Regions from separate parts of the Aeromonas sp. EU05-FHT14A05 genome, predicted to be linked through region 2. Evidence: predicted binding sites of a transcription regulator. Region 2 holds the regulator's gene; each other region holds the start of a gene.
What was found. Region 2 encodes sigma-54, which starts transcription at its own class of promoters, with help from an activator protein. Its sites were predicted from a motif close to TGGCACNGTTTTNGCTT; they were not measured.
Positions count from the first base shown of each region.

Region 1: AC3WR3_RS14510 (superinfection exclusion B family protein) is a predicted target of sigma-54. The motif match lies at 6,228-6,244, and genes of this name have one in related genera.
Region 3: flhA (flagellar biosynthesis protein FlhA) is a predicted target of sigma-54. The motif match lies at 7,904-7,920, and genes of this name have one in related genera.

Region 1 covers NZ_JBYTDH010000010.1:16,096-26,159, forward strand. Annotated here, with positions in the region: gene coxB (cytochrome c oxidase subunit II) at 1-1,043, opposite strand, end outside; gene AC3WR3_RS14485 (tRNA(Met) cytidine acetyltransferase TmcA) at 1,410-3,482, opposite strand; gene AC3WR3_RS14490 (HlyU family transcriptional regulator) at 3,479-3,793, opposite strand; gene AC3WR3_RS14495 (bacterioferritin-associated ferredoxin) at 3,933-4,139, shown strand; gene bfr (bacterioferritin) at 4,282-4,761, shown strand; gene AC3WR3_RS14505 (methylglyoxal synthase) at 5,077-5,535, shown strand; gene AC3WR3_RS14510 (superinfection exclusion B family protein) at 5,599-6,186, opposite strand; yybP-ykoY riboswitch at 6,390-6,497, shown strand; gene AC3WR3_RS14515 (sodium:calcium antiporter) at 6,586-7,572, shown strand; gene ansB (L-asparaginase 2) at 7,668-8,726, opposite strand; gene AC3WR3_RS14525 (heavy-metal-associated domain-containing protein) at 8,856-9,050, opposite strand; gene AC3WR3_RS14530 (LacI family DNA-binding transcriptional regulator) at 9,113-10,064, opposite strand, start outside.
Region 2 covers NZ_JBYTDH010000010.1:164,824-174,887, reverse strand. Annotated here, with positions in the region: gene AC3WR3_RS15295 (KpsF/GutQ family sugar-phosphate isomerase) at 1-347, shown strand, start outside; gene kdsC (3-deoxy-manno-octulosonate-8-phosphatase KdsC) at 347-901, shown strand; gene lptC (LPS export ABC transporter periplasmic protein LptC) at 898-1,458, shown strand; gene lptA (lipopolysaccharide transport periplasmic protein LptA) at 1,445-1,963, shown strand; gene lptB (LPS export ABC transporter ATP-binding protein) at 1,976-2,701, shown strand; gene AC3WR3_RS15270 (RNA polymerase factor sigma-54) at 2,767-4,206, shown strand; gene hpf (ribosome hibernation promoting factor) at 4,227-4,514, shown strand; gene ptsN (PTS IIA-like nitrogen regulatory protein PtsN) at 4,517-4,963, shown strand; gene rapZ (RNase adapter RapZ) at 5,004-5,870, shown strand; gene npr (PTS phosphocarrier protein NPr) at 5,891-6,163, shown strand; gene AC3WR3_RS15245 (BglG family transcription antiterminator) at 6,182-8,086, opposite strand; gene dagF (2-dehydro-3-deoxy-phosphogluconate aldolase) at 8,193-8,933, opposite strand; partial or broken gene AC3WR3_RS15235 (2-dehydro-3-deoxy-phosphogluconate aldolase) at 8,968-9,042, opposite strand; gene AC3WR3_RS15230 (DgaE family pyridoxal phosphate-dependent ammonia lyase) at 9,042-10,064, opposite strand, start outside.
Region 3 covers NZ_JBYTDH010000012.1:14,815-24,878, reverse strand. Annotated here, with positions in the region: gene AC3WR3_RS16210 (chemotaxis protein CheA) at 1-1,439, opposite strand, end outside; gene AC3WR3_RS16205 (protein phosphatase CheZ) at 1,451-2,191, opposite strand; gene cheY (chemotaxis response regulator CheY) at 2,204-2,575, opposite strand; gene AC3WR3_RS16195 (RNA polymerase sigma factor FliA) at 2,699-3,418, opposite strand; gene AC3WR3_RS16190 (MinD/ParA family protein) at 3,411-4,286, opposite strand; gene flhF (flagellar biosynthesis GTPase FlhF) at 4,288-5,748, opposite strand; gene flhA (flagellar biosynthesis protein FlhA) at 5,765-7,867, opposite strand; gene flhB (flagellar biosynthesis protein FlhB) at 8,181-9,311, opposite strand; gene AC3WR3_RS16170 (hypothetical protein) at 9,304-9,639, opposite strand; gene fliR (flagellar biosynthetic protein FliR) at 9,632-10,064, opposite strand, start outside.

The DNA of each region.
Region 1 (10,064 bases), 150 kb from region 2:
TCCTGCGCCGTCAGCTGCTTGCCGAAGGGCTGCATCGCAGTCCCGCTCTTGCCATGCAGGACTATGTCCAGGTGCTGGGCCCTGTGTTCTGGCAGCGTCGCCACCTTGCTGCCCTTGAGGGCCGGGAAGATGCCGGGCAAGCCCGTACCCGCGGGCTGATGGCAGGCGGCGCAATGCCCCAGGAACACCTTCTCACCCAGCTCCATGGCCTGCGGCAGTGTCATGGTCTGGCTGGCCAGGTCTTGCTGCTGGGCCTTGGCTGCCGCCTGATCTGCCGCTGTCCTGGCGATCCAGCCATCGAACTCCCCGGCTGGCTTGGCCACCACCACTATGGGCATGAAGCCGTGGTCTTTGCCGCACAGCTCGGCACACTGCCCCCGGTAGGTGCCAGCCTTGTCGATGCGGGTCCAGGATTCGTTGATGTAACCGGGATTGGCATCTTTCTTCACCGCGAAGGCGGGCACCCACCAGGAATGAATTACATCGTCCGAGGTCATCAGGAATCGGATCTTCTTGCCGACGGGCAACACCAGAGGCTGATCCACTTCCAGCAAATAGGTGCCGCTCTTGGGTTCGTCGCCCGAGATCTGCTTCTTGCTGGTCGCCAGCAAGGAGTAAAACTCCACCGGATGCTCGAGATATTTGTAATGCCATTTCCATTGCGAGCCCGTGATGAGCACGGTGAGATCGGCTTTGGAGGTATCCTCCATCTTCAGCAGAGTCGAGGTCGCCGGTGCCGCCATCGCGATCAGGATCAGCACCGGGATGGCCGTCCATAACAGCTCGATGCGGGTGCTCTCGTGGAATTGGGCGGCCTTGGCGCCGCGAGACTTTCTGTGGTGGACGATGGACCAGAGCATGGCCCCGAAGACGATAAGGCCAATGGCACAGCAGATATAGAAGATCGTCATATGCAGGTCATGCACCTGCTGGCTGATGGCGGTCGCCCCGCGTGTCATGTTGAATGTGATGTCGTTGGCGGAAACACTGCTGCTGGCGAGCCACACCATCCATGCGCCATGGTTGATTGCATTTTTTCCCACATTGCACTCCCTGTGCACGTTAGAAAAGATGGCAAGCATTGACAGCTTAAAAGCTAACCATCTGAAAATAATGCATTTATTAAACGTTCAGTCACACTCAAGTATTAGTCCATATTCTGAAAAAACCAAAGTGGTGCCGACCGACGAGGGACTCATCAGAGCAGTTGGCATCCTATCCGGAGTAAACGAAGGGGCTGGTGGCAACCATTGCCCCATGACATAGCCCTGAACGGCGCAATCACAGGACATATCCGGTAGCGAGCGGCCAGGGCCGCGCGACAAAAGAGAAGGGGCCACACAGGCCCCTTGTTCTTATATGGCGAGCGCAGGTGTCATCTCGCACCGCCGCGGCCATGTCGTCCGTCGTCAGGTCATAGGCGCCTGTTTGTCCAACAGCCGGGCCAGCAGGCTGCGCAGCCGCTTGATCACTGCTGGCTTGCCGGCAACCCCCAACGTCTTTGCCAGCTCGGCCCAGGGCACATACTGCCAGATGGGGGCGATCAGCAGCCGACGCTCGTCGGGAAACAGTTCATCCAGCACAGTCAACCGACTGGCCAGCCAGCGTTGCAGGCTGGCTTGGCACAGCTCGAACGGCTTGTGATGGTGGGCAAAGCAGTCGAGCTCCTGATACTCGAACTCATCCAGTGCGGGCGCCTCTGCGGCCACGTCACCTCTCAGACATAGCCAGACCAGTTCGGGCTCCAGCCCCTTGAGCTCTCCTGCCAGCAGGGTGGGCAACTGGCTCACGAAGCGCCGTCGCCATTGAGCCAGTTCCGGATCGAGCTCCACTTTCAGCGGTTTGAGCAACAAGGCCGCATGGCTGCCGCTGGCTGCATCCCGCTGCAGGCCGATGCGCAATACCGTCAAGCCCCCCTTAAGCCAGAATGGCAGCAGATCGGGACTCGCAGAAAAGGCTGACCCCAGATAGTCGTATCCCTGCGCGCGGTAGTGTGTTTCCAGCTGCGCCCGCAGCAAAGAACCCAGTCCCAGGCGATGCAGGGCAGGATGAATGGCGATGCGCATCACCCTGGCATAGGTGCGCTCCCCAGCCGTGATGAAGCCGGCGTGTGCCAGCAGCGACTGGGGCAGCAGATGACCACGGGGGCGTCTTCGCCCAGCCCAGATGTCATGAGCCAGCACAGGCGCTATGTTCCCTTCCCGGGCCACCAGGGCAACACCGAGCAGCTCCCTCTCCTGCTCCAGCAGGTGGATGTCGAGGTCCGGGCTCTCCAGCAAATACCGCAGATCGCTGGGGCTGGTCTGATAATGGGCCAGGACGAGCAGGCCGAACACCCGATTGAGCAGCGCCTCATCCCCGGCCAGCGCCTCCTGCGCCAGCCGTCGCCAGCTCGGTGTCTTCGGAGGTTGGGGGGCCACTGTGTCGGCATTGAGGCCGAGCAGCCGGAAGATCAGCGGCTCCAGCGAATCATGCCGGCTCCAGCGGATGGGTTCCGCCAGATGCAGCTCCTGCCAATCCGGGGTCTGCCTATCGAGCACCCGCTTGAAACGCAGATGAAAGCCACGCCCCGTCCCCTCATAGCCGTGCTCGGTGGTGGCGAACACTATGCGGCTGTGATGAGCCAGGATGGCCTCCAGCAGCGGGGTCGGAATGGCGGCGGCCTCATCCACCAGCAGCAGATCCGCTTGCACATCCCCTTGAGCGACTCGGTCTGGCGACACATAGGTCAGGCCCGCCAACCGCTCAGGCGTGTCTGCCAGCGCCGCCGAGGCATGGGCAAAGAGCGTGGCGACGGTCGCCTGGGCGGGTGCCGTCACCACTATCTGCAGGCCGGGATCCTGACGCAGCAGATCGGCGCTGGCCAGACCCAGCAGCGCACTCTTGCCGCGGCCACGATCCGCGCTCAGCACCAGCGGACGACGGCGATGACCATGCAACACCTTGTGAATGGCCGGCAGCGCACGGGCTTGATCGGTACTGAGTGGCCGGCTTGCGTCAAGAGGACGCCAGGGCTCGATGCCGGCGGGAGGACTCAAGGAGAGGGCAGGATCCCCTGTCAGCAGCCGCACCAGGCGGGCGATAAAACCATGGCCCGCCAGCTTGGCATCCTCAGGCTGGGCGACCAGTCGCAACCTGTCCGGATCCGGGTAGGCTGGCCACGCCTCTCTGGGAGGCGTCAGCAACAGCAGCAGACCCCCGGCGCGCAGCGTGCCCGCCAGGGCGCCGAAGGCATCGGGATGAAAGCCGCTGAAGGCGTTGAACACCAGGGTATCGCACTCCTGACCGAGCCGTTGTAGCGCCTTGGCGGCAGGCAGTGGCTTATGGCGTTCGGGGCCATCCCCCAGCCAGAAGACAGCCTCCCCCAGCAAGGGTTCGGCGCGGGTGATGCAATCGGCTTCGAGCCCTTCCAGCCAGATCAGGCGACGCTCACCGGCGTGAGCGAGAGCCTGGCGCAACAGATCCACCTCGGCAGGGATCATGAGGATGAACTGTCGTCCGGCTTCACCCGCGGCTCAAACATGCGCTCCCCCATCTGATCGATGAAGGTATGGGCTTTTTGCACCATGAAGCGCTCGGCGTCGGCTGGGTTGGCGAACAGATCGGAGCGGATGAAGCGATGAGTCTGTAATTGCCCGTCGATCTCTCTGGTGATGCGACCGGCCAGCCTGTACTGCCCCCCTTCCGCCATGGGTTCGGGATAGATGAGATAGCCGGCGTATTCGGTGGGCGTGACATCGACTATCTGGGCAGCTTGCCCCTTGAACAGGGCACTGAATAGTTTCTTGAGCATCTTGGTCTCCTCTCTGATGGTTGCATTCTCCTCAAGGGGGGAATCACTGGCAAGCAGGGGATCTTATTACCATTCGTTCTTTGCATTACGAACCATTCTCATTTAGATTTCATCTCATTCCAGCATGAGGTCCACTAATATGTACGTGTGTTTGTGCCGCGGCATCACAGATAACCAGATCCGCAAGGCGGTACAGGCAGGCAAGACCGAGTTCAGACAGCTGAAACAGTCGCTGGAAGTCGGTGCCCAATGTGGCAAGTGCGTGCGCATGGCGATGGAGATCATCGCCACCGAGATCGACAAGCTGGAGTCGGAGCAGGCGCCCCTTTATTACGAAGTGGCCTGAAGCGCCTCTTTCCGACCCCTTCACTTCATCGAGCGGATGCTCTCCCTTGCAGGGGAGCCGATTCGCCATCTTCTTATGGTCATTTTTCTCGACTACGCTCTAGTGATCGGTGCCCTAGGCTCGAACACGAGGAGTAATGTCGATGAAAGGAGATCCCAAAATCATTGCCCACCTCAACAAGGTGCTGGCCAATGAGCTGGTTGCCATCAACCAATATTTCCTGCATGCCCGCATCTACGATGACTGGGGCCTCAAGGGGCTCGGACACAAGGAATATCATGAGTCCATCGATGAGATGAAGCATGCCGACGAGCTGGTCAAACGAGTGCTGTTTCTGGAAGGACTGCCCAACTTGCAGGATCTGGGCAAGCTGCGCATCGGTGAGACAGTCGAAGAGATGTTGCGCTGCGATCTGTCACTGGAAATGGATGCCATCCCCGACCTGAAAGTGGCCATCACCTATGCCGAATCCGTCCATGATTACGTCAGCCGTGACCTGCTCCAGGAGATCCTGGAAGACGAGGAGGAGCACGTCGACTGGCTGGAAACCCAGCTGGACCTCATCGCTCGCATCGGCCTGGAAAATTATCAGCAATCCCAGCTTCATACCGCATCATCCTGAGTGCGGATGTCATCAAGATCTGCCCCCAACCCGCCAAGGCGGGTTTTTTCTGGGTCGCCAGCTTCAAGCCCAGGCATGAATCTGAAACATACGGGCATTACTGTCTGCCAGGCAGGAGCCAACCGGATGGTTTCCCCAAGTCAGCCCCCCCCCTTCACGGCACGGGGCGCACCGCCGGGCTCGGCACACGAGGCTCTGCCCCAAGCCGGATTGAACCATTGCAGTGATCACAGTTACGATGCAGGGCAGAGCAGCACACGCCGCTTTCGATTAGGATACGGCCCTATTCCCATCACTTTGCTACGGATGATTTCCATGGAACTGATTGCACGTGAGATGGCGCCCCACAAGCGGGTAGCCCTGGTGGCTCACGACAACATGAAGACCCCATTGCTGAACTGGGTGCTGCGCCGCAAGGAGGAGCTCAAGCTCCACCACCTCTATGCGACCGGCACCACCGGCACCCTGCTCGGCAAGAAGGCGCAGCTTCCCATCACCTGCCTCTTCTCCGGCCCCATGGGGGGCGATCAGCAGCTCGGCGCCCTCATCGCCGAAGGGAAGATCGACGTGATGATCTTCTTCTGGGATCCCCTCAATCCCGCGGCGCACGATCCGGATGTCAAGGCACTGCTGCGCCTCGCGGCGGTCTGGAACATCCCGGTCGCCACCAACGAAGCGACGGCGGACTTCATCATGGACAGCCCGCACATGCAGCAGGCATTCAGCGTCCAGGTGCCCGACTACGCCGGTTATCTCAAGGCAAGAACCGAGTAGCCCCAACCAGATAGCAAAGAGCCGGACAGTGTCCGGCTCTTTCGTTTGAAGGATGGTGGCGGCTCAGCGCTGGAAGCTCTTCTGGGCGAACTTGGGTCTGGCATTCATGATCTGCTCCACCTGCTCGTCGCTCATCTTGCCGCGCGACAGCCCCAGCACCTTGTAGGTCAGCAGCGGCCGTGCCGGCAGCGCAATCATCAGGGCGCGGATCTGGTTTTCGTCCTCTTTCTCTCGCACCGGCTTGCCATAGGCATAGGTCAGCACCCCAGCATCCATCAGGTTTTTGACGGCAGGCTCGGTGATCGGCAGGTTTATGACGCTTTTCCGTTGCAGCACGAACTCCCGCAGCACCGCCTTCTCGTTGAAGTCGAGGAAACCTATCATCTGGGCCAGTTGATCCTGTTGACGACGGGATTGCCACTCGTCACAGGCCCACTCCCAGGCGATCAGGAAACCCTGGCTGCAGAAGTAGGAGATGGCGATCAGCATGCCAACCCCCAGCCAGGCGGCGTGAGCCGTGGCCCACTGACTGACGGCGCCTTTCATCAGCCCGGCCGGGAACAGCAATATGATGCTGCAGCAGAGTAGCAGCCAGACCATCAGCCAGTTGAGGCGATTCAGCTGATAAAAATGTTGGATCCACCGTTTCATCGTTCACCCTTCCCAAGTCAATGTGGACAGTAGTCAACTCATAGCAATCCCTGTGCCAAGGCGAGGATCCTGTGGGCGGGATGCGGATCCTGGCGAGCAGACTGATGGGAATGGTCGCTGGCCAGGTTACATCCCCTTACAAGTTGCCGGGGGGATGAGCCGCCATTTTCCTTGTGGGGTGACCCGTCTCTTGGTAAAAACCCCGCACTGTCATTGGGGAGTAGCAACCCGCCCGTGATCCGGGCCGGGCTCATGTCAACATTCTTGGATCTGCCGATCCATGGCATGGGCGGCGATAGCATCTATCGCTCTGCAAGACCTTTGGCCTCGATACGCAAGCCAGCCGGGCGAGCCGTATCGGGTCCATCGGTTGTTCTGCTCGCCTGGCGGTTGCCTATTATGTTGATCACCCTGCTGTTATTTCTGCTCTCTGCCGTCACCATCTACCTGGCCTGCGAATATTTCGTCAACGGTATCGAATGGACCGGCCATCACTTCAAGTTCTCCCAGAGTGCCACCGGCTCCCTGCTGGCGGCCCTCGGCACTGCCTTGCCCGAATGCATAGTCACCCTGAGCGCGCTGCTGATGGGGAATGCCCCCGCCCAGCAACAGATAGGGATAGGCGCCGCCCTCGGTGGCCCCCTGGTGCTCTCCACCATAGGCTATGCCGCCGTCGGCCTGACCATGCTGCTGTGTATGAGCCGCGAGCACAGGGTCATCAATGACGAGGTGCAGCGCGAGATAGGTCGGGATCAGGCCTGGTTTGTCGGCATCTTCCTGGTGGCGGTGGCCCTCGGCATGGTGGCCTTCACCGGCAAGACCTGGCTGGCCCCGCTGTTCGTGCTGGCGTACCTCCTCTATGTGCGGCGCGAGCTGAAACAGGCCGACAGCCACGAGACCCCGTTGCCAGAGCCCCTCAAGCTGGATCCCAAGGCCGGCATCCCGGCCCTTCACAAGGTGTTGCTGCAGACCCTGGTGGCATTGGTGGTGGTCGCGCTGGCGGCGCAGCTGTTCGTCCATCAGCTGGAGAGCATGGGTGAGCTGTTCGGCCTATCTCCCGTGCTGGCGGCCCTGCTGCTGAGCCCGGTAGCGACAGAGATGCCCGAGCTGATGAACGTGCTGATCTGGGTGCGGCAGGGCAAGTACCGGCTGGCGCTGGCCAACATCTCCGGCGCCATGATGATCCAGGGCACCATTCCCAAGGCATTCTGCCTGCTGTTCACCCCCTGGTTGCTCGACAGCGCCATGCTGGTCTCCTCCCTGGTGACCCTGCTGGCAGTGGCACTGCTGTGGTGGGGTTTCAGTCGCGGGCGAATGACGGCGGGCAGGCTGGCCTGCGTGGGGCTGGTGTATCTGGGGTTCTGCGGCTGGCTGATGGTGAGCTGAAGGCACCTGGCATCTGAACATGGCGCCATAAGCAAGGGCAGGATCGGATCCTGCCCTTTCTTCATGGATTTAGGTTCGCGGATTGAACCCCGGACTCAGAACTGCTGGAACCAGCGCTGGATCTGGGCCGGATCCTTGCTCTGGGTCAGGGAGAGCATCAGCAGGATGCGCGCCTTCTGGGGGTTCAGGGTGCCGGCGGCCACGAAGCCGTACTTGGCGTCGTCGATCTCGGCATCCAGGGTGGTGGCGCCGGTCGGCACGCGGGCGGAGCGCACCACCCGGATGCCATCCTTGCTCGCCTTGGCCAGGGTGTCGAACAGTGTGTGGTAGAGGTTGCCGTTACCCACCCCGGCGCTGACGATGCCGTCAAACTTGGCATCCACCATGGCCTTGGCCGGCAGATCGGTGGCGTTGGCATAGTTGTAGACGATGCCCACTTGCGGCAGCTTGTCGAGCTTGCTCACGTCAAACGGCGTCTTGCTGGTGTGCAGGCGGGCCGGGCTGCGCTGGTAGTCGATCTTGCCGTTGTGGATGTAACCCAGCGGGCCGAAGTTCGGGGCGGCAAAGGTCTGCACCCCTGTGGTGTTGGTCTTGGTGACGTCGCGGGCATCCAGCACGGTATCGTTCATGGCGACCATGACGCCACGGCCCTTGGAGCTGGGGTCGGAGGCGGTAACCACGGCGTTGTAGAGGTTGAGCGGGCCATCGGCACTCATGGCGGTGGAGGGGCGCATGGCGCCGACCAGCACCACCGGCTTGTCGCTCTTGACGGTGAGGTTGAGGAAGTAGGCGGTCTCTTCCATGGTGTCGGTGCCGTGGGTGATGACGATGCCATCCACGTCATCCTTGGCCAGCAGCTCGTTCACCCGCTTGGCCAGCTTGAGCCACACCTCGTCGTTCATGTCCTGGGAGCCGATCTTGACTACCTGCTCCCCCTTCACCTCGGCCACGTTCTTCATCTCGGGTACGGCGGCGATCAGGGTCTCGATGGCCACCTTGCCCGCTTCATAGTTGGATTGGGTGGCGGACTGCCCCGCCCCGGCTATGGTGCCACCGGTCGCCAGGATATGAACCTGCGGCAGGGCCATGGCCAGGGGGGAGAGGGTCATGCCGAGGACGACGGCGATCAGGGTCTTGCGGATAGGGTGAGTCATGCTGCAATCCTTTTGGGTTAGTTGACAGCAGCATTTTCATCCAATCTGGCTCGTTTTTAAGTGATCAATCTCAACAATAAAAACAAGTAAGCAGAATATTGGTCTGATTTTTACCCATATAGGGATAAATCACTCCGCACTAAATCCCCTGGCTTCGATCAGCGCGATCAACTCGGCTCTGCTCAGCTCGCTCTCGATGATGGCCTTGCTGCTGGCAAAATCCACCTGGGCCTGGCTGACGGCACTCTGGGCCAGCAGGGCTTTTTGCAGGCTGGCGGCGCAGCCACCGCAGGACATGCCGGAAATGGTGAGTTCTATGGTCATGGGATATCTCCTCTGTTGATGTGCCGTCAGCCTAAAGCTGACGCCCGCAGCAAGGTCAAGCCCTAGCGGGCCACCACGGATTCACGCACCACCAGGCGTCCCTGGAATTTCTGCTGCTCTTCGGCCGGTCGCAGACTCTGCGCCAGCTGTACTTGCAACACCCGCACGCTCTCCTGGGCCAGCCGCTCACTCGGGTATTCGATGCAGGTCAGCGGTGGGGTCAACTGGCTAGCGAGGGCGGAGCCTTCCAGGCTGATGACGGAGACATCCTGAGGAATATGGAGGTTGAACTCGCGCAGCAGCCGCATGGCGTCGGCAGCCTGGGCATCTTGCTGCACCACCAGCGCGGTGAAGGGCAGGTAGCGATTGAGCAAGCCGAGCAGCGCCTGCTGGTTGTCGGTACCGTCGATCACCAACTGGCTGTTATAGGGGAGGGATTGCTGCTGCAGTGCCTGCTGGTAGCCCTGAATGGCGCTCTTTCCCGCAGGCGAGACCTTGTCATCCAGCATCAGCACCAGCTGGCGATGGCCCTTGCCGAGCAGGAAACGACAGGCACTCTCCGTGGCAAAGGTCAGGTCATAGCTGAGATTGAGGTTGCCGGTATCGCTCACCCCATCCAGCTGAATGAGCCGTGGGTCCGGGTTCAGAGGCTGTTTGGTACCGAGGACCAAGACGCCATCACAACGTCCTCCCAGCAACTCATCGACCGCTTGCTGCTGCTGTTGCGTCTCGTCGGCAAAGCGCACCAGCATGCTCTTGCCCGTCTTGACCAGCGCGCCTTCCAGCAGCGGCAGCATGCTGGCCAGACGATTGCCAAGCTGGGAGGGGAGTATGATGCCCACACAATCCGTCGCCTGGGTCGCCAGGGAGCGAGCCGTGGCATTGGGTCGGAAATTCAGCTGCTCGGCGGCTTGCAACACGGCCAACCGGCTCTCTTCACGCACACCGCGCGAGCCGCTCAGGACGCGGGAAACGGTGGCTTTAGACACATTCGCGAGGCGCGACACATCGGTA
Region 2 (10,064 bases):
TGTTGCCCCGGGTGGGGATAGATGCCACCATCAGCCAGGCGCTGCTGGAAGTGAGCCGCAAGGGCCTCGGCATGACGGCTGTGGTGGATGGGCAGGGGCTGCTGGCCGGTCTGTTCACCGACGGTGACCTGCGCCGGATCCTGGATCTGCAGGTGGACATTCACCACACCCCGATCAGCCGCGTAATGACGGCCAACTGTGTTACCGTAGGGCCTGAGATGATGGCGGCCGAGGCCGTCAAACTGATGGAAACCAGAAAGATTAACGGATTGCTGGTGGTGGATGAAGAACGGCGACCACTTGGCGCCTTCAACATGCACGACCTGCTGAGAGCCGGGGTGATTTGATGCAAGACGTACCGACCCTCTATGGTCCGGTGACGCGCAGCCAGTACGAGAAGGCGGCGCAGATCCGCCTGCTGGTGTGTGACGTGGATGGGGTGCTCTCCAATGGCTTCATCTATATGGGCAACCAGGGTGAAGAGCTGAAAACCTTCTGCACCCGTGACGGTGCTGGCATGCGTGCCCTGCTCAACGCCGGCATCGAGATCGCCATCATCACAGGGCGCAACTCCCGTATCGTCAGCGATCGGATGAGGGGTCTGGGGGTGCAGCACCTGGTGCAGGGGGCGGATCAGAAGCTGCCCCACTTCGAGGCGCTGCTGGCCAAGCTTGGTCTGGAGGCGCCGCAAGCCGCCTACATGGGGGACGACACCATAGATCTGCCGGTGATGCAGGCCTGCGGCCTCGGCATAGCGGTGGCGGATGCCCATCCGCTGGTGCTGGCTCGTGCCGATCTGGTGACCCGCCTCGGGGGCGGAGTGGGCGCGGTGCGCGAGGTGTGCGATCTCATCCTGCAGGCGCAGGGCCTGGGCGACTACCAACCCGAGGCTTCGGTATGAACAAGCAGACGTTTCTGTTCGGCCTGCTGTTTCTGGCGGCGCTGGCCGCCTGGCAACTCGGCGAGATCGAGCTGGCGCCCGAACCGGCTGCCAAGGTAGAGAACTATCAACCGGATTTCACCGCCAAGAACCTGGTCACAACCCGCTTCAACGAGCAGGGCAAGCGGACCGAGCGGTTGGAGTCCGAATATGCGGAGTATTACCAGATCCTCGAGCAGGCCACCTTCGACAAGCCGGTGGTCTACATGTTCGATGAGCAGGGGGAGGCCGAGTGGAAGGTCACGGCCGAAACCGGGGTGCTCAACACAGATGACAACGTGATCCTGCGTGACAAGGTCCATCTGGACGGCCTGCTGCCGGCGTCTTTCATCTCCACGCTGGATACCCCCTATCTGGAGCTGGATCTGGTGACCCAGGACGTGAGAAGCAACCAGCACATCAGCATAGTGGGTCAGGAATTCCAGACCGAGGGCGTTGGCCTGAAGGGCCATCTGGATCGTAAATATTTCGAATTACTGGATAAAGGCCATGCCACTTATTTCAATGAAAAACGTTAATCTGGCCCTCGCGGCCCTGCTGCTGTGCAGTACAGTGAGCGCCAAAGAGTCCGACTTTGCCGAGAAGGTCTATGTGGATGCGGTCAAGCAAGTGGCCGAGATGCAGGACAACCGCATCACCTTCAGCGAAGACGTGATCATCACCCAGGGCACCATCAAGATTAAGGCCGACAAGGTGGTGGTGATCCGCTCCGGCGACAAGGGCGCCGAGGTGATGACCGCCTATGGCAATCCTGCCACCTTCTTCCAGATCCTGGACAACGGCAAGCCGGTCAATGCCCACGGCAACAGCATTCGCTACGAGCTGAAGAACCGTCTGGTCACCATCACGGGCAACGGTCAGCTCAAGCAGGAAGACAGCCAGGTCACCGGCGACCTCATCCGCTACGACATCGTCAAACAGAAGATGATCGCCGAGAGCAAGGGACCCACCCAGCGCGTCAAGACGGTGTTCCTGCCGGATCAGGTAGAAAACTTCGACAAACCCGCCGATCAGAAGAAGTAGGAAACAGAAGCCATGGCAGTGTTAAAAGCAACGGGTTTGCAGAAGAGCTACAAGCGCCGCATGGTGGTCAGCGACGTGAGCCTGGAAGTGGGCACCGGCCAGATAGTGGGGCTGCTTGGCCCGAATGGTGCTGGCAAGACCACCTCCTTCTACATGATCGTGGGCCTGGTGCAGCGGGATGCGGGTCTCATCACCATCGACGAGCAGGACATCAGCCTGCAGCCCATGCATATCCGCGCCCGCAATGGCATCGGCTATCTGCCCCAGGAGGCCTCCATCTTCCGGCGCCTGTCGGTGTTCGACAACCTGATGGGGGTCATGCAGACCCGCAAGGGGTTGAGCCGTGAGGAGCGTGAGGATAAGGTCGAGCAGTTGCTGGAAGAGTTCAACATCACCCATATTCGCGACAGCCTGGGTCAGAGCCTGTCTGGCGGGGAGCGACGCCGGGTCGAGATTGCCCGGGCGCTGGCGGCAGAGCCGCGATTCATCCTGTTGGATGAACCCTTTGCAGGTGTTGATCCTATTTCGGTCATAGACATCAAGAAGATCATCCAGCATCTGAAGGAAAGAGGGCTGGGCGTGCTGATCACGGACCACAACGTCAGAGAGACGCTGGATGTGTGCGAGAAGGCCTACATCGTCAGCCACGGCAAGATGATTGCCGAGGGCGCACCGGCCGATATCCTCGCCGATGAGCAGGTCAAGCGCGTCTATTTGGGCGATCAATTCAGTCTATAGTAAGGGGGCACCCCTCATTTTTGTTAGGTGACTGCCTCGCTGAACATAAGGATATCCCGACGTAGATGAAGCCGACATTACAGTTGCGTCTCGGTCAGTCCCTGACCATGACGCCACAATTACAACAAGCGATTCGTCTGCTCCAGCTCTCCACTCTGGAACTCCAGCAGGAAATTCAGCAAGCGCTCGATAATAACCCCTTGCTGGAGCAGGAGGAGAATGAGGCGCAGGAAACCAGCCCGATAGAGCCCCAGGACGCCAGTCAACTCGACTCCAGCGACGCCATGGCGCAGGACAGCATGCCGGATGAACTGCCGGTGGACACCACCTGGGATGAGGTCTACTCCGCCGGGACTGCCCAGAGCGCCGGCCCCATTCATGACGGGGAAGACAGCGTCTATCAGGGGGAAACCACCGAAAACCTGCAGGACTATCTGCTGTGGCAGATGCGACTGACGCCGTTCAGCGATCTGGATGCCGCGATCGCCCTCGCCATCATCGATGCCATCGACGAGTCCGGCTACCTGACCGCCTCTCTCGAAGATATTCAGGCTGCAGTCAGCAGTGAAGAGGTAGAAGTTGAACTGGATGAAGTGGAAGCCGTGCTCAAGCGGGTGCAGCATTTCGATCCGGTCGGCATAGCCGCGCGCTCGGTGCAGGAGTGTCTGCTGATCCAGCTTGGTCAGTACTCGCCGGACCTGCCCTGGCTCAATGAGGCAAGGGAGGTGATCCGCGAGCACATGGACCTGCTCGGCAACCGCGACTATCGCACCCTGGCGCGCAAGACCCGGCTCAAGGAGAGCGATCTCAAGGAGGTGCTGGATCTCATCCAGCAACTGGAGCCCAGACCCGGCAATGGCATCATCCAGAGCGAGTCGCAATACGTGATCCCGGACGTCTCCGTGGTCAAGAAGGGGACGAAATGGGTGGTTGAGCTCAACCCGGATTCGGCGCCGCGCATCCGTGTCAACGAGGCCTATGCGGCCATGGCACGCAATGCCCGCAGCAGCACGGATACCCAGTTCATCCGCTCCCATTTGCAGGAGGCCAAGTGGTTCATCAAGAGTCTGGAGAGTCGCAACGACACCCTGCTCAAGGTGGCCAGCTGCATCGTCGAGCAGCAGCAGGGCTTTTTCGAATACGGTGAAGAGGCCATGAAGCCCATGGTACTCAACGACATCGCCGAGGCGGTGGAGATGCACGAGTCGACGATTTCACGGGTGACGACCCAGAAGTACATGCATACGCCCCGTGGCATCTTTGAACTGAAGTTTTTTTTCTCCAGTCATGTCAACACGGAGGGAGGAGGAGAGTGCTCATCGACCGCAATTCGCGCCCTGATCAAGAAGCTGGTGACGGCCGAAAACCCGGCCAAACCGCTTAGTGATAGCAAGATCGCGGATTTGCTGGCCGAACAGGGTATTATGGTGGCGAGACGCACGATCGCAAAGTACCGTGAATCCTTGTTGATCCCGCCATCCAATCAGCGCAAACGCCTGGTTTAGGCAAACAAAAGGAAGACGTTATGCAAATTAACCTGACCGGACACCATGTCGAGATTACCGAAGCTCTGCGTGATTATGTGAATAACAAATTTGCCAAACTCGAGCGTCACTTTGACCATATCAACAACGTACATGTGGTGTTGAGCGTCGAAAAACTGAACCAGATCGCCGAAGCCAAGCTGCACGTCAGCGGGGGAGAGGTGTTCGCCAATTCGCAGCATGCCGACATGTATGCGGCGATTGATACCCTGCTGGATAAACTGGATCGGCAGATCATCAAGCACAAAGATAAGTTAAATCAAAAATAACTATGCAACTTGAACACATACTGAGTCGGGACTGCACCAAGAGTGCGGTCCCTTGTACCAGCAAGAAACGCGCCCTCGAGATCATCAGTGAGCTGGCTGCAGAGCGCCTCGGCGCCTCCCGCCAGGTGCTGTTCGAAAGCCTGCTGGCGCGGGAAAAGATGGGCAGTACCGGGATCGGTGCCGGTATCGCCATTCCCCATGGCCGGATCGACGACGCCTTTGCGCCGACCGCCGTGCTGATGACCTTCTCCGAACCCATCCCTTTCGATTCTATCGACAATCAACCGGTTGACCTGCTCTTTGCATTGCTGGTGCCGGAAAGCGAGTGCAAGCAGCATCTCAAGACCCTTTCCCTGATGGCATCCAAGCTGGGTGACAAGGCCGTCTGCCGCCAGTTGCGCCAGGCGACCAGCGACGAAGAACTCTATCAGATCATGACCTCGGCCTGATGCCGGGTCTGACACCGCCACGTTGGCGTGAGGGGACAAGATGCAGTTAATAGTGGTAAGCGGTCGTTCGGGCTCCGGCAAGACGGTGGCCCTGAGGGTGCTGGAGGATCTGGGTTACTACTGCGTGGATAACCTGCCGGTCAACCTGCTGCCCCAGCTGATCGTCTCGGTGGAGAGCCAGTATGACAAGCTGGCGGTCAGCATAGACGTGCGCAACCTGCCGACCCAGCCAGACAAGCTGGACAACCTGCTGACCCAGGTGCGCAACGAGGGGCGGGTGGAGTTCTCCAGCTTCTTCTTCGATGCAGACAACGGGACCCTGCTCAAGCGCTATGGCGAGAGCCGCCGGCTGCACCCCCTGTCCCGCAAACAGCTGTCGCTGGATGAGGCGATCCGGGAAGAGACCCACCTGCTGGCGCCCCTCTCCTCGACCGCCGATCTGCGCATCGATACCACCAACCTCAGCATTCATGACCTCAGCGAGCTCATCAAGACCCGGGTGCTCGGCAAGAAAGAGAACGAGCTGGTGCTGGTGTTCGAGTCGTTCGGCTTCAAATACGGCATCCCCAAGGATGCGGACTTCGTGTTCGATGCCCGTTTCCTGCCCAACCCCCACTGGATCCCGGAGCTCAAGCCGTTTACCGGTCAGGATGAGCCCGTGGCCAACTACCTCTCGGCCCAGGCGGACGTGATGCTGTTCATCCAGCAGATAGAGAACATGCTGGTGACCTGGTTGCCCCACCTGGAGCGCAACAATCGCAGCTATGTGACCGTCGGCATAGGTTGTACCGGCGGACAGCACCGTTCGGTGTTCATCGCCGAGCGGCTGGCCAGCACCTTCCGACTGCTTGGCAAGAACGTGCAGATCCGTCACCGCACGCTGGACAAGCGCTCCACCCAAGCCTGACAGACCCACAGGATGTTCAGATGACAGTTTCCGCCTCGGTAGAAGTCAAAAACAAGCTGGGAATCCATGCCAGACCGGCCATGATGCTGTTCGAGCTGGTGCAGGGGTTCGATGCCCATGTGCTGCTGCGCAACGAGGACGGCATCGAGGCCGATGCGGACAGCGTGATCGGCCTGCTGATGCTGGACTCTGCCCAGGGTAAGCAGGTGGAGGTGCAGGTGGAGGGCCCCGAAGAGGTGGAGGCCCTGGCCGCCGTGGTGGCGCTGTTCACCTCGGGCTTCAACGAGGAGTGAGCGACGCCTCCTCCGCCGTCATGAGCCAGCGCGCGCCAGCGCCTTGAAGTCGTAAAAGTCCCGACAAGCCAGCAGATTCCTGCTGGCTTTTTCGTTCATCAGCGCCAGAAACAGATCGTAGAGCCCCATCGCCTCCTCGTAGTCCGCCTTGCTGATGGCGAGCACGAAGACGAGGGTGGCGGTCTCGCCATTGCCCCAATCGATACCCTGAGGGGCCAGCACGGTATAGACCAGGGTGCGGCGGGCCAGCAGGCCGAGGGAGTGGGGCAGGGCTATGCCCTCTCCCAGCATGGTGGAGACGATGCGCTCCCGCTCGTGCAACGACCCCCTGAAGCCCGGCTCTACCAGCTGCTCGGACTCCAGCTGGTCACAGATGCGGCCAAACAGCTGCGCCTGGCTGAGCGGCTCTGTGACCACCATGAAGTGGTCGGCATCGAAGTACTTGTCCAGCAGGTAGGGGCGGGTGCGGTCGATCAGCACCAGCTTGCCGAGCTGCTCCAGCTGGTATTGGGTCGGGAAGGGAGCGACCTGCACCACGGGGGCGTTCTTCTCGCTCACCTTGACGGTGCTGATGACAAAGTCCTGCTCGATGTGCGCCAGTCCCTCGTAATCCCGTACCGATTCCAGGCTGGTCAGCTGCAGCTGGGGGTACTCCCGCCGGATGCGCGCCTCCAGTACCCGGAAGGTGGCGTTGCCCGCATCGCACAGGAGCATGGCCTGGGGACGACGGGTGTAGCCGATGTCATGGTGGCGCTCCAGGCCGACCCCGATATGGATCACCAGATAGCCGATCTCGTGATGGGTCAGCCGGTAGGGGGTCTGCCTTATCCACTCCGAGATGGCGGCCAGGGTGATGTCGTAGGCGAGGGGATAGTACTGCTTGATGTGGTCCGCCAGCGGGTTGTGGCTGCCTATCTGGTATTTGACCCGCAGCAGCATGGCGCTGATGTGGGTCTGCAGATCGGCCCGCAACTGCGGGTCGGCGCGCAGGTCGTAGGGGTAGTGCTGGTGGATGTAGGTCAGCAGATGCTCCACCAGCTGCTCGCTTTCGGCGGCCATGGCCGGGCTGAGCTGGGGGGTATCGGCAGTGAGGCGGGCCTGGATCTGGATGGCGAGGCAGGCGATCTCCTCCTCCCCAGGCGGGGTCAGGGTCGGCAGCTCGCCATAGATGTCGCGGGCCACCGCGGCCAGGGTCTGGGTGATGTCGTCGCTGGCAAACTCGCGCAGTTCGTGGCCCGCCGCCTGACGCAGCAGGGCGACGGCGCAATAGATGGCGAGCTGTTGCAGGCTCTCGTCGGCGAGGCGCAACTGATGGCGGCCGAGCTGATCGTGAATATGGTTGCCCACCACTTCCAGGGTCTTGCTGGGGCAGAGGGTGGGCAGCAGGCTCTGCAGCGGGTGGTTGTTCAGCAGCTCCTGGCACAGCAGCTGGGTCAGGCAGGCACGGATCGCCGTCTCGCTCCCCTGGATGCGCATGCCCAGCCGTGGCTTGCTCTCTATGGTGAGCCCGAAGTGGGCGAGCCGCTCCCTCACCTGTGCCATGTCTCCCTGCAGGGCCGCCCGGCTCAGATACCAGGTATCCGCCAGCTCATCGAGCTTGATCCCCTGCTCCGCCGTCAGCAGCAGGATCTGCAGATGCAGCACCCGCTCGCGACTGGTGCGCGGCAGGCTGCTCTCCTGCTCCTGTGCTGCCAGCAGCGCATCAAACAGCCCCTGATTGTAAATCTTGAGCTGATAGCCGGTGCCGCGCTGGTGGATCAGGTGGGCGCCCTGGGTGGCGATCAATTCGTTGAGGGTCGCCACGTCGGTGCGCACTGTGCGGGTGGAGACATTGAGGCGACGGGCCAGCTCCTCCTGGGGCAGCGGCTCGGCATGGAGCTGGGTCAGCAGTTGATGGAGCCTGGGGTGGGGCAGCTTGATCATGGGGTGAGGCAAGACTCCTGTTGCGAAATAAAGGGTCGATGTTAACAAGGGGGTCATCAACAAGCCAGACACCGGCCAGTGATCGGACCGGTGCCTGCGGGTGTCGTTATGCCAGCAGAGACTTCACCGTGGCGAGCAGGGTACGCACATCCTCGGGGCGGGTCTGGCCGCTCCCGCTGTCGATGATGGAGCTGTAGACGTGGGGGATCACCTTCTCGACCCCGGCCTCCAGCGCGATGCGCACTATCTCCTCGAAGTTGTCGAGATCGATGCCGCCGGTGGGCTCCAGCCAGAAGCCGTGACGAGCACAGGCCTCGGCCACCGCCTGATACTCGTCGCGGCAGGCCAGGCCTCCCATGGGGAAGAACTTGACCGAGCTGCCACCCATGTCCTTGAGCAGGGCGATGGCGGTGTCGATGGGCACAATCCCGTCCGGCTGCTGGCTACTCAGGGGGCCGGTGGAGATCTTCACCATCCCCGGCGTGCCGGTGGGAGAGACAAGGCCATTGACGATGGTTTCAGGCTGGCCCAGCAGAGCCCGGCTGGGGCCCACCCCGGTGAACACCTGGTTGACGTGCTGGGGCTGCAGCTGGCGAGCCAGCTCGGCCACCATGGCGGACTGGCGGGGATCGCCGGCCCCCAGCCCGATGGAGAGGGCGTTGTCGATAAGCCTGGCGTACTCCCCCATGTCGGCGACGGCGGAGGGCACATCCGGATAGTTTTTCGAGAGCACGCCGACCAGCACGTGCCCCTCGGCCGCCTCATAGATGTCGACGGCATTCTGTCTGGAACCTGCCAGTACGTTGAGGCAGACGCGATCACGGTAGTAGTTGGGAGCAAGGGACATCAGTGATCCTCCTGAATTAGATATGGTTTTGGACGACGGCATGCTGTTTGGAACCCGCTAATACATCGAGACAGACGCGATCACGGTAGTAGTTGGGAACAAGGGACATCAGCGATTCTCCTGAACGAGGTTGGCAATGGCGGCATGGATCTGGTCGAGCTGGGCCGGGCTGACGCTGCGCACGTCGATCTCGATGTGCCCCTCGTTGGCCTTGTAGCCGCGGCAGTAGATGGCCGGATTACCCTGCTGCAGACGGGCCACCAGTTGCACCGTGGTCATGCCGATCTGAGCGTGGTCGAAGGCGATGTCGGTGCGGGCTATGTCGCGCCCGGCGCTGTCCCACACCACCCGGGCGGTGACGCCGGGCAGCAGGTTGAGGCGCTCGATGAAGGACGCCATCTTGGTAGCCATGGCGGCGCCGCTCTCCTGCTCTTTCTCCAGGTAGCGCTCTATGGCGTGGGTCAGGCCGAGGATCCCCTCCTTGCCCACCTTCATGGCGCGGCCTATGCCGTTGGCCTGCTGCTTGACCCACTCCACATACTGACGCTTGCCGAGCACCAGCCCGCTGGTGGGCCCTTCGATGGCCTTGGCGCCGCTGTAGATGACGAGATCGGCGCCCTGGTTGTAATAGAGGCGCAGATCCTCTTCCGCCGCCGCATCGACGATGAGCGGGAGCCCGTGGGCTCTGGCCACCTCGGCCGCTTCGGCCACCGACAGAATGCTCTTCTGCACGCAGTGGTGGGACTTGATGTAGAGGATGGCGGCGGTATTGGCATTGATGACGGCAGCCAGCTGGGCGGGGGAGCACTCGTTGGCATAGCCTGCTTCCACCACCTTGCCGCCCCCCAGATTGACCATGGTGCCGACCGGCGCTCCGAAGTTCACGTTGTGACCCTTGGGCAGCACGATTTCGCTTGGCACGGCATGGGCATGGGCATGCAACTGCTCCAGCCGGTAGGGATCGCCGCGCACTATGACGGCGGCCACCGACTGGGCGATGCCGGCACTGGCGCAGGAGACCACGACTGCGTCTTCCACGCCGAGCAGATTGGCCAGGTAGGCACCTGTCTTGTTGACCAGATCCTTGACCTCGAAGTAGTGGCCCAGGCCGAAGTTGACCGCATCGACCAC
Region 3 (10,064 bases), on a different contig from region 2:
ATGCAGAGCAGGATATGGTCACCCTGCTGGGAGGCGCTCAGGGTGATGGTACCCTGACGGGGCTTGCCCGCCTTCTCCCGCACGTCCGGCATCTCGACCCCGTGGTCGCAGGAGTTGCGCACCAGGTGAACCAGGGGATCGGCCAGGGCCTCCACCAGGTTCTTGTCGAGATCCGTCTCTTCACCCACCATCACCAGCTCGATCTCTTTCTTGAGGGTGCGGGCGAGATCGCGCACAACGCGGGGGAAGCGACCGAAGACTTTCTTGATAGGTTGCATGCGGGTCTTCATGACCGCGCCCTGCAGATCGGCGGTCACCACATCCAGGTTGGCCACCGCCTTGGACATCTCTTCGTCGTTGCTGGCGATGCCGAGGCTCACCAGGCGGTTTCGCACCAGCACCAGCTCGCCCACCATGTTCATGATGACGTCCAGGGTCTTGGTATCCACCCGCACCGTAGTGTCGTTTTGCACCGCACTGCTCTCGGCGGGGGCCGCCTGCTTGGCAGGGGCGGGTGCCGGGGCCGGTTTGGCCGGTGCAGAAGCGGGTTTGGCGGGGGTGGCGCTGGCCGTGACCGGCGCCTTGGGGGCCACGGGCGCGGCGGGAGCCTTGGGCTCGGGAGCCGGTGCAGCCGCCATGCTGTGCTGGGGCGCCTGGCCACGGCCATGCAATTCATCCAGCAGGCGTTCGAACTCGTCGTCGTCGATGAGCTCGTCCACCTCTTTTTGTACCGATTGCAGCGGGGAGAGATCCGGGGCGCCGCCGTGCTGGCCCTGGCCATGCAGCTGATCGAGCAGGGCCTCGAACTCGTCGTCCGTGATGTCGCCCGAACCGCTCAACACGGGGGCGGCAGACACCGTCGGCGCCTTGCCGGCACCGTGCAGTTCATCCAGCAGACGCTCGAATTCGTCGGCGGAGATCTCGTCGATGGAGCCGCCACCGTTGACGGCCACAGGGGCGCTCTCGGCGACGATGACGGGTTCAGGTTCGGGCTCGGGTTCTGGCTGCTGCGGGGCGGCAACACTGGCGGTACGCAGCTGCTCCTGCCCTTCGGGTTTGCACAGCTCGTGCAGATCGTGCAGCAGATCCGCAGAGGCCGGGCTGGTCGGCTCCCGGTTCTGCACCTGGGCAAACATGACGTTGATGGCATCAAGAGCCTGCAAGATGACATCCATCAGCTCGGCACTGAGGGTTCGCTTGCCGTTGCGCAGCATATCGAACAGGTTCTCGGCACCGTGGCAGACGTCCACCAGCTCGGTCAGGGAGAGGAAACCCGCTCCCCCCTTGACGGTATGGAAGCCGCGGAAGATGGCATTCAACAGATTCTTGTCATCGGGCCGCTTTTCCAAGTCGACCAGTTGTTCAGACAACTGTTCCAATATTTCTGATGCTTCGACCAAAAAGTCTTGCAGTATGTCTTCATCAACTTCGAAGGCCATGCGTCACTCCATTAGAATCCCAGGCTAGACAGCAGATCGTCCACATCATCTTGACCATTGACCACATCGGACCTTGTCTGCGGGTTCATGATGGGGCCCTCTGCCTCGATGCCGCTCGCCGGCAGGCTGCGCGCCGAATTCTCGATGACGGCCTCACCAAACATGGTCAGCATCTCTATCAACTTTGTTTCAACTTCCTGCACCAGCTTGATCACCTTGCGGATCATCTGACCGGTCAAGTCCTGGAAATCCTGAGCCATCAGGATTTCAGTCAGCAGTTGTCGTAACTTATCGGCATCCGTCTCCGAAGCCTTAATAAAATCATTCAGTTGATGGCAGAGTGCCTTGAACTGGCCCAGTTCAAGATCCCGGCTCATCAGGGCATTCCAATTGGGCATCACCAGCTGAATGTTGTCATTGAGCCGATCGGCGATGGGAAGGCTGGCCTCGACCGCATCCATGGTGCGATTGGCCGCCTTGTCCGTCATGTCGATGACATAGCTGAGCCGCTCCCGGGCATCCGGGATCTCATGGGTGGCCAGGTCGGGGATCCTGGGATCCAGGCGAAAATCTTGCAGTGAGTTGTGCAACTGGCGGGTCAGCTGCCCCACCTTGTCAAACAGGGCCGCCGCATTGGGGGCGCACACATCGGCGAGGATGGTATCGGCCTGTTCAAACTCTTCTCGCTCCAGGTGGGCAACCAGCATCCTTGCCTGTTCAAGCGAGATCATGGCACTCGTTTTGGCCTTCATCCCTGCCGCTCCTTAGCCGATTCGTTCAAAGATTTTGTCGAGCTTCTCTTTGAGGGTGGCGGCAGTGAACGGCTTGACGATATAGCCATTGACCCCGGCCTGGGCGGCTTCGATGATCTGCTCGCGCTTGGCTTCCGCAGTCACCATCAGTACCGGCAGGTGCTTGAGCTTGTCATCGAGACGGATCGCCTTGAGCAGGTCTATGCCCTGCATGCCGGGCATGTTCCAGTCGGTGACCACGAACTGATAATCGCCGTTTTTCAACATCGGCAGGGCCGTGTTGCCATCGTCTGCTTCATGGGTATTGTTATATCCCAGGTCACGCAGCAAGTTCTTGATAATCCGGCGCATCGTTGAAAAATCGTCGACGATGAGGATTTTCATGTTCTTGTCCAAAATTCCCTCCTAAATAGCCGCCAAAACGGCTCACTTACATGATGCAGATCGCAGGTTTTATGGTGCGGATTATGCCTTAGAGTTGCGTTCCAGTGTAGCCAGTACAACCACTTATAAATTCCAATCTCTCAAACGGGCCCGCAGCCTGTGCATGGCCTGGCTGTGGATCTGGCTCACCCGAGACTCGCTCACGCTCAGGACTTCCCCGATTTCACGCAAGTTCAGCTCTTCGTCGTAATACAGCGACAGCACCAGGGCTTCCCGTTCGGGCAGGCGGGCGATGTGTTCGGCCAGGGCGCCCTGAAAGCGCTCGGCCGCCAGATCGTCGAAGCCGCCGTGACCGCTGGCGTCATCGGGATGCCCTATCACATCCTCGCTGACCCCGAGATCCTCGATGCCGATGATCTTGCCGCAGGAGACATCCTGCAGCATGGCATGGTATTCGCCAAGGGAGACCCCCATGCTGGCGGCCACCTCGGTGTCTCTGGCATCCCGGCCATGGGCCTGCTCCACGTTCTCGATCGCCTCTGCGATGGCACGGCTGTTGCGGTGCACCGAGCGGGGCACCCAGTCCCCGCGGCGGATCTCGTCGAGCATGGCGCCGCGGATGCGGATGCCGGCATAGGTTTCAAAGCTGGCGCCCTTGCTGCCGTCAAAGTTGCGGGAGGCTTCGAGCAGCCCAATCATACCTGCCTGGATCAGGTCATCCAGCAAGACACTGCTTGGCAGGCGAGCCAATAAATGCTGGGCAATCCGCTTGACCAGCGGAGCATGACGCTCGACCAGCACGTAGGAATCCTGATGACGCAAGTATGCTTGGGCTTTATTCACGGGAGTCTTCCTGTGCTATGACCGGCTTTTGCAATAAGTTTTCCAGGAAAAATTCGAGGTGTCCCCCCGGCTGGTTCGGGATGGGCCAGCTCGCCGCCTTGTTCGCCAGGGCACGGAATGCCAGGGAGGCGGGGGACTTGGGAAACGCCTCGACGATCAGCTTCTGCTTACGCACCGCGGCCCGCAGGTTGGTGTCGTAAGGCACGCAGGCCACCAGCTCCAGAGAGGTGTCCAGGAAGCGGTCGGTCACCCGGGTCAGCTTGGCGAAGAGCTCCTGCCCCTCGCGCAGGGAGCGAACCATGTTGGCCACCACCTTGAAGCGGAACACCCCGTGATCCTTGGAGAGGATCTTGATGAGCGCATAGGCATCGGTGATGGAGGTGGGCTCGTCGCACACCACCACCATGATGTCCTGAGCCGCGCGGGTGAAGCTCAGCACCATGTCGGAGATCCCTGCCGCCGTGTCCACCAGCAGCACGTCCACCTGGGTCTTCATCTCGCTGAAGGCGCGGATGAGCTCGGCATGTTGCACCGGCGACAGCTCGACCATGGACTGGGTGCCCGAGGTGGCCGGCACTATCATCATGCCGTAGGGCCCCTCGACGATGATGTCGTCTATGGTGCACTCCCCCGCCAGCACATGGGAGAGGTTGCGGTGCACCCGCAGCCCCAGCATGACGTCGACGTTGGCCAGACCCAGGTCGGCATCCAGCACCAACACCCGCTTGCCCTGGGCGGCCATGGCTCCCGCCACGTTCAGGGTCACGTTGGTCTTGCCGACGCCCCCCTTGCCTCCGGACACGGCGATCACTTTTACTCGATTGTTTTGACGCATTTTGCGCAGACCACTCGCCTGATCCATATACATGTTACTCATAAAACTCCGAATCTTCGGCCTCGCCAAAGCCTGAACCCCAGAAGTAAGGGTCTTCTGTTTCCCGCTCCAGCGAGCCCATGGCCGCGCCGACCAGCAGCGCCGCATTGGCAACTTGAATATCTTCCGGCACCCGCTGTCCATCTGTGATGTAGCTGATGGGCAGGGCGTTCTGAATGCATACGTTGATCACCTCACCCAGATTCAGGCTCTCGTCGAGCTTGGTCAGGATGCAGCCGGAGAGCGGAATGCGCCGGAAGTGATCCACCGCCTCCTGCATCACCCGGCGCTGGGAGGTGGCTGACATGACCAGGTAGCTGCGAATGCGCACCTTGGCATTCTTGACCAGGGTGTCGAGCTGCTCGGTCAGGCGGATATCCCGCTGCCCTACCCCGGCGGTGTCGATGAGCACCAGCCGACGGTGACGGAACTGATAGAGCGCATTGGCCAGCTCCTCGGCATCACGTACCTGACGCACCGGGCAACCCATGATGCGACCATAGGTCTGCAACTGTTCGTGGGCCCCGATCCTGTAGTTGTCCGTGGTGATGAGGGCCACCTGCTCGGCGCCATACTTCATGGCAAAGCGAGCCGCCAGCTTGGCGATGGTGGTGGTCTTGCCCACCCCGGTAGGGCCGAGCAGCGCCACGGCACCGCCCTGGCGCAAGATGTCGTCTTCGCTGATCTTGAGCTGGGCCGTCAGCACCTCGGCCAGCTGGGCCATGGCCTGATGGATGGGCATGTCTTCCGGGATAAGCCCGGCCAGCTGATCGGCGAAGGCATCATCGAACCCCATCTTCTTGAGTTCCTTGATGAGCAGCGCCCGCATCGGCTCGCGGCGCTCCACCTCCTGCCACATCAGACCGGAGATCTGGTGCTCCAGCAGCTTGCGGATGCTGGCCATCTCCTTGCGCATCCCCTCCATCTCCTGATCCCGCGGGGCGGACTGGGCAGCACGGGGGCCGGGGGCAGGACGCGCCTTCGGCTTGGCAGGCTCGGGGGCCGCACCCCACTGGCCCTGTTCGGCCAGCGTCCTGGGTGCGCCGTTGGCGGACGCCAGTCCCGCGGACTGATTGCCGCCAGCGGCCCCATTCCCGGACCATGGTGCCGGAGCTGGGGTGCCGTTGCCCGCCGGATTGGCAGGGTTGAGCTTCTGCTGGCGCGCCAGCAGGGCCGCCAGGGTATCGGCATAGTATTCGTTCTGCTCCTTGGGGGGAGCCGAGCGCGTCATCTGCTTGCCCGCAGACGAGATATTGACGCTCTCATCGTTCAACTGACGGCGAACCGGCGCATCTTTAGGTCCAGGCACCTGGGACTGATAATCGACGGCCGCGACTATCTCCACCCCACCGGTGACCTTTTTGTTGGACATGATGACGGCATCCGGCCCGAGAGTCTCCTTGACCTCGGCCAGCGCCGTGCGCATGTCTTTGGCAAAAAACCGCTTAATCTTCACCCGTCATCTCCGCTAACTAGCCCTGTCCCACCGCACTGACGATGCGGATCTGCTTGTCATCAGGCACTTCCTGATAAGACAGGACGCGTAATCCAGGAATGGCATTCTTGACAAATTTCGCCAGGGTATTGCGCAATATCCCCGATGTCAGAAGCACGGCCGGCTGGCCTTCCAGTTCTTGTCGTTGAGTGGCTTCCACCAGGGAGCGCTGCATCCGCTCCGCCAGTCCCGGCTCTATACCGGCGCCATCTCCCCCACCTGCTTGCAGGGATTGATGCAATATGCGTTCCAGTTCTGGTGAAAGGGTGATCACCGGCAGCTCGGGCTCGGGGCCGGCAATCTCCTGCACGATCAGCCTGCGCAGGGCGATACGACAGGCGGCGGTCAGCACTTCCGGGTCCGGGCTGCGTGGCGCATATTCCACGAGGGTCTGCAGGATAGTGCGCATATCGCGAATTGGCACGCCTTCATTGAGGAGATTTTGCAATACCTTGACCAGGTTGCCCATGCTGATCACCTCGGGAACCAGCCCTTCCACCAGCTTGCTCTGATGCTTCCCTATCATGTCCAGCAGTTGCTGCACCTCGTCGTGACCCAGTAGCAGGGCGGCATGGTTGGAGAGGATCTGACTGAGGTGAGTTGCCACCACGGTGGCCGCATCCACCACTGTGTAGCCAAGGGTCTGGGCCTGGGAGACCTGATCCTTGGCGACCCAGACAGCTTCTAGTCCAAACGCGGGATCCTGGGTCGCTATGCCCTGGATCTGGCCGAACACCTGACCCGGGTTGATGGCCATCTCCTTGTCGTGATAGACGGTGGCCTCGCCGGTGCTCACCCCCATCAGGGTGATGCGGTACTGGTTCGGGGCGAGATCCAGGTTGTCGCGGATATGCACCGCAGGCACCAGGAAGCCGAACTCCTGGGAGAGCTTCTTGCGCACCCCCTTGATCCGGTTGAGCAGCTCGCCCCCCTGGTTCTTGTCCACCAGCGGGATGAGCTGATAGCCCACCTCCAGGCCTATGATGTCCACCGGCATGACGTCGTCCCAGCTCAGGTCCTTCTGCTCCACCGGGGCATCCCCCTGGGCCGGCAAGAGTTCACCGCTCGCCGCCCTCGCCTTGTTCAGTTTCTCCCGGCGCAGCAGCCACCAGGCGCCCGCTGCCGCCACGGCCCCCAGACTCAGGAAGGCCAGGTGCGGCATGCCGGGCACGCTGCCCATCATCAGCAATATGCCGGCGGAGATCACCAGCGCCTTGGGGTTCTCGAACAGTTGGCCGAGCACGGCCGTGCCCATGTCCTGATCGGTATTCTGGCGGGTGACTATGATGGCGGCGGCGATGGAGAGCAGCAGGGACGGGATCTGCGCCACCAGGCCGTCACCTATGGCGAGCAGGGTGTAGATCTCGGCTGCTTCACCGAAGCTGAGCTGGTGCTGCATCATGCCGATGATGAAGCCACCGATGATGTTGATGAAGAGGATCATGATGCCGGCGACGGCATCCCCCTTCACGAATTTGGAGGCACCGTCCATGGAGCCGTAGAAGTCCGCTTCCTGGGTCACGTCCTGACGGCGCTTCTTCGCCTCTTCCTGGTTGATGAGACCGGCGTTCAGGTCCGCATCGATGGCCATCTGCTTGCCGGGCATGGCATCCAGGGTAAAGCGGGCGCTCACCTCGGAGATCCGGCCCGCACCCTTGGTGACCACCACGAAGTTGATGATCACCAGGATCATGAAGACGATGATGCCCACCGCATAGTTGCCGCCGATCACCACGTTGCCGAAGGCCTCGATCACATGGCCCGCCGCCGCACTGCCGTTGTGGCCTTCCAGCAGCACCACCCGGGTGGAGGCGACGTTGAGCGCGAGCCGCAGCAGGGTCGCTATCAGCAGGACTGTGGGGAAGGCGGCAAACTCCAGCGGCCGACGGGTATAGACGGCCACCAGCAGCACCACTATGGAGAGGGCGATGTTGAAGGAGAAGAGGATATCCAGCATCAGGGGCGGTATGGGGAGCACCACCATGCCGAGGGAGGCGAGCACCAGCAACGGGGTCCCTATCCCCTTGCTGAGCAACCATCTGTACTCTTTGAAACGGCTCACTCCAGCCTTTAATCCCATCGCTCTTCTCGATTTACCACTGCCGATGGCGAATTAAAGCAAATATCAAGCCAATTACCCAACAAGTTGATTTATATGAATTTTATTTTGATGCTGTCAGAAGTCCGTCGGAGGACACGTTCGGGTAGCTTGATGGGCAGCGAGGTGTTGCCCGCAAATCCCGCTGGAATGGGCAGCGCCATGGTGATCAGTGTGGGGAATAGCGAGCCGATCCATGGCAAACGGGGCGGGAGCGAGGCTAGATGCAATATTCCGGTGGCACAGTGGACTGATCCCTGGGGATGGAGACAACCAGCGCCTCCCAAAATAGAGATTACTTGCGATATTCCGGCGGAATGGGGAGATCCCTGGCGACCGGGGTCGGACGGCGGCCACGACCACGGCGGAACTTCTTGAGCTGATAGACGTAGGCCAGCACCTGGGCCACGGCGGCAAACAGCCCCTCGGGGATCTCCTGGCCAATCTCGGTGGCATGGTAGATGGCCCGGGTCAGGGGCGGCGAGGACATCACGGGGATGTCGTATTCCCGCGCTATCTCCCTTATCTTCATCGCTACCTCGTCCACCCCCTTGGCCAGCACCTTGGGCGCGGCCCCCGGCTTGCCCGCGTCGTACTTCAGGGCAACCGAGTAGTGGGTCGGGTTGGTGATGATGACGTCCGCCTTGGGCACATCCCCCATCATGCGGCGCATCGCCATCTGCATCTGCAACTGGCGTATCCGCCCCTTGACCTCGGGCTTGCCCTCGCTGTCCTTGAACTCGTCCTTGATCTCCTGCTTGGTCATCTTGAGCTGGCGATTGTGGTTCCAGGTCTGGAAGGGCACGTCTATGGCGACGATGGGGATCAGGGCGCAGCAGAGGATGATCAGCATCCACAGCAGCAGATCCAGGGCGTCTATGATGCCGCCGGGGAAACCCTCGAGGGAGAGATTGAGCAGGTGATTGAACTGGCTCGACAGCATCCACCAGGCGAACAGGCTGATGAACACCACCTTGGCGATGGACTTGACGAGCTCCACCAAGGACTGCACCCCAAACATCCTCTTCAAACCACTCAAGGGGCTCAACTTGCTCCACTTGGGCAGCATGGCCTCGGAGGAGAAGTTCATCCCCCCCAGCAGGGTGTTGCCCACGAAGGCGGCTATGGTCACCAGCAGGAACAGCAGGCCGAGGGGTTGCAGCAGCTCCCACAGCAGGGTGGGCAGCATGACCCCCATGGCGTTGGGATCGAAGGCCTGATCCCGGTCCAGGGTAAAGCCCATGGTGAGCACCTTGACCATGGCACCCGCCAGGCTCTCCTTGATCATCAGCAAGCCGAACACGGTCGCCAGCAGGACGCTGGCGGTTCCCAGCTCCTTGGAGCGTGCAATCTGCCCTTTTTCCCGGGCCTGTTGCAGTCGTTTGCCCGTGGGTTGTTCTGTGCGTTCCTGATCGGTATCAGCCACGCTGACCCCCGACTGACTGGCCGCTGTCGATCAGCCAGCCGATAGCATGGCCTGGTTGTTCGGTGCCATTGACCCGATCGGTATCAATGAGATGCAGTCTCCCGACCGACTGGCCGTTGTCGATCAGCCAGCCGATAGCATGGCCTGGTTGTTCGGTGCCATTGACCCGATCGGTATCAATGAGATGCAGTCCCCCGACTGACTGGCCGCTGTCGATCAGCCAGCCGATAGCATGGCCTGGTTGTTCGGTGCCGTTGACCCGCTCGGTATCAATGAGATGCAGTCTCCCGACTGGCTGGCAACTGTCGAGCAGACCGGTATCAACCATTCTGCCCCCCCAGGCACTGGACCTTGATAAGCTCGCAGCTGGTCTCCTGCACCCGCTCCCAGAGGGAATCGAAGTGCCCCATGAAACCCCCTATGGTGAGCCAGAGGATAAACAGGCCCGACATCATGCTGACCGCAAAGCCGATGCTGAAGATGTTGAGCTGGGGGGCCGCCCGGGTCATGACCCCGAACGCGAAGTTGATGAGCAGCAGGGCTATGATGGCCGACAGGGCCATCACCAGGGAGGCCTGGTACATGACCCCGAGGAAGCTCACCAGGCTGCGGATGGCGGGCAGGCTGAGCCCGCTGTCCGAGACCGGCAGGGTCTCGAAGCTCAGCACCACCATCCTGATCATCAGGAGGTGGCCGTCCACCGCCAGGAACACCAGGGTCGCCAGCATCAGGTAGAACTGGCCCACCACGGGG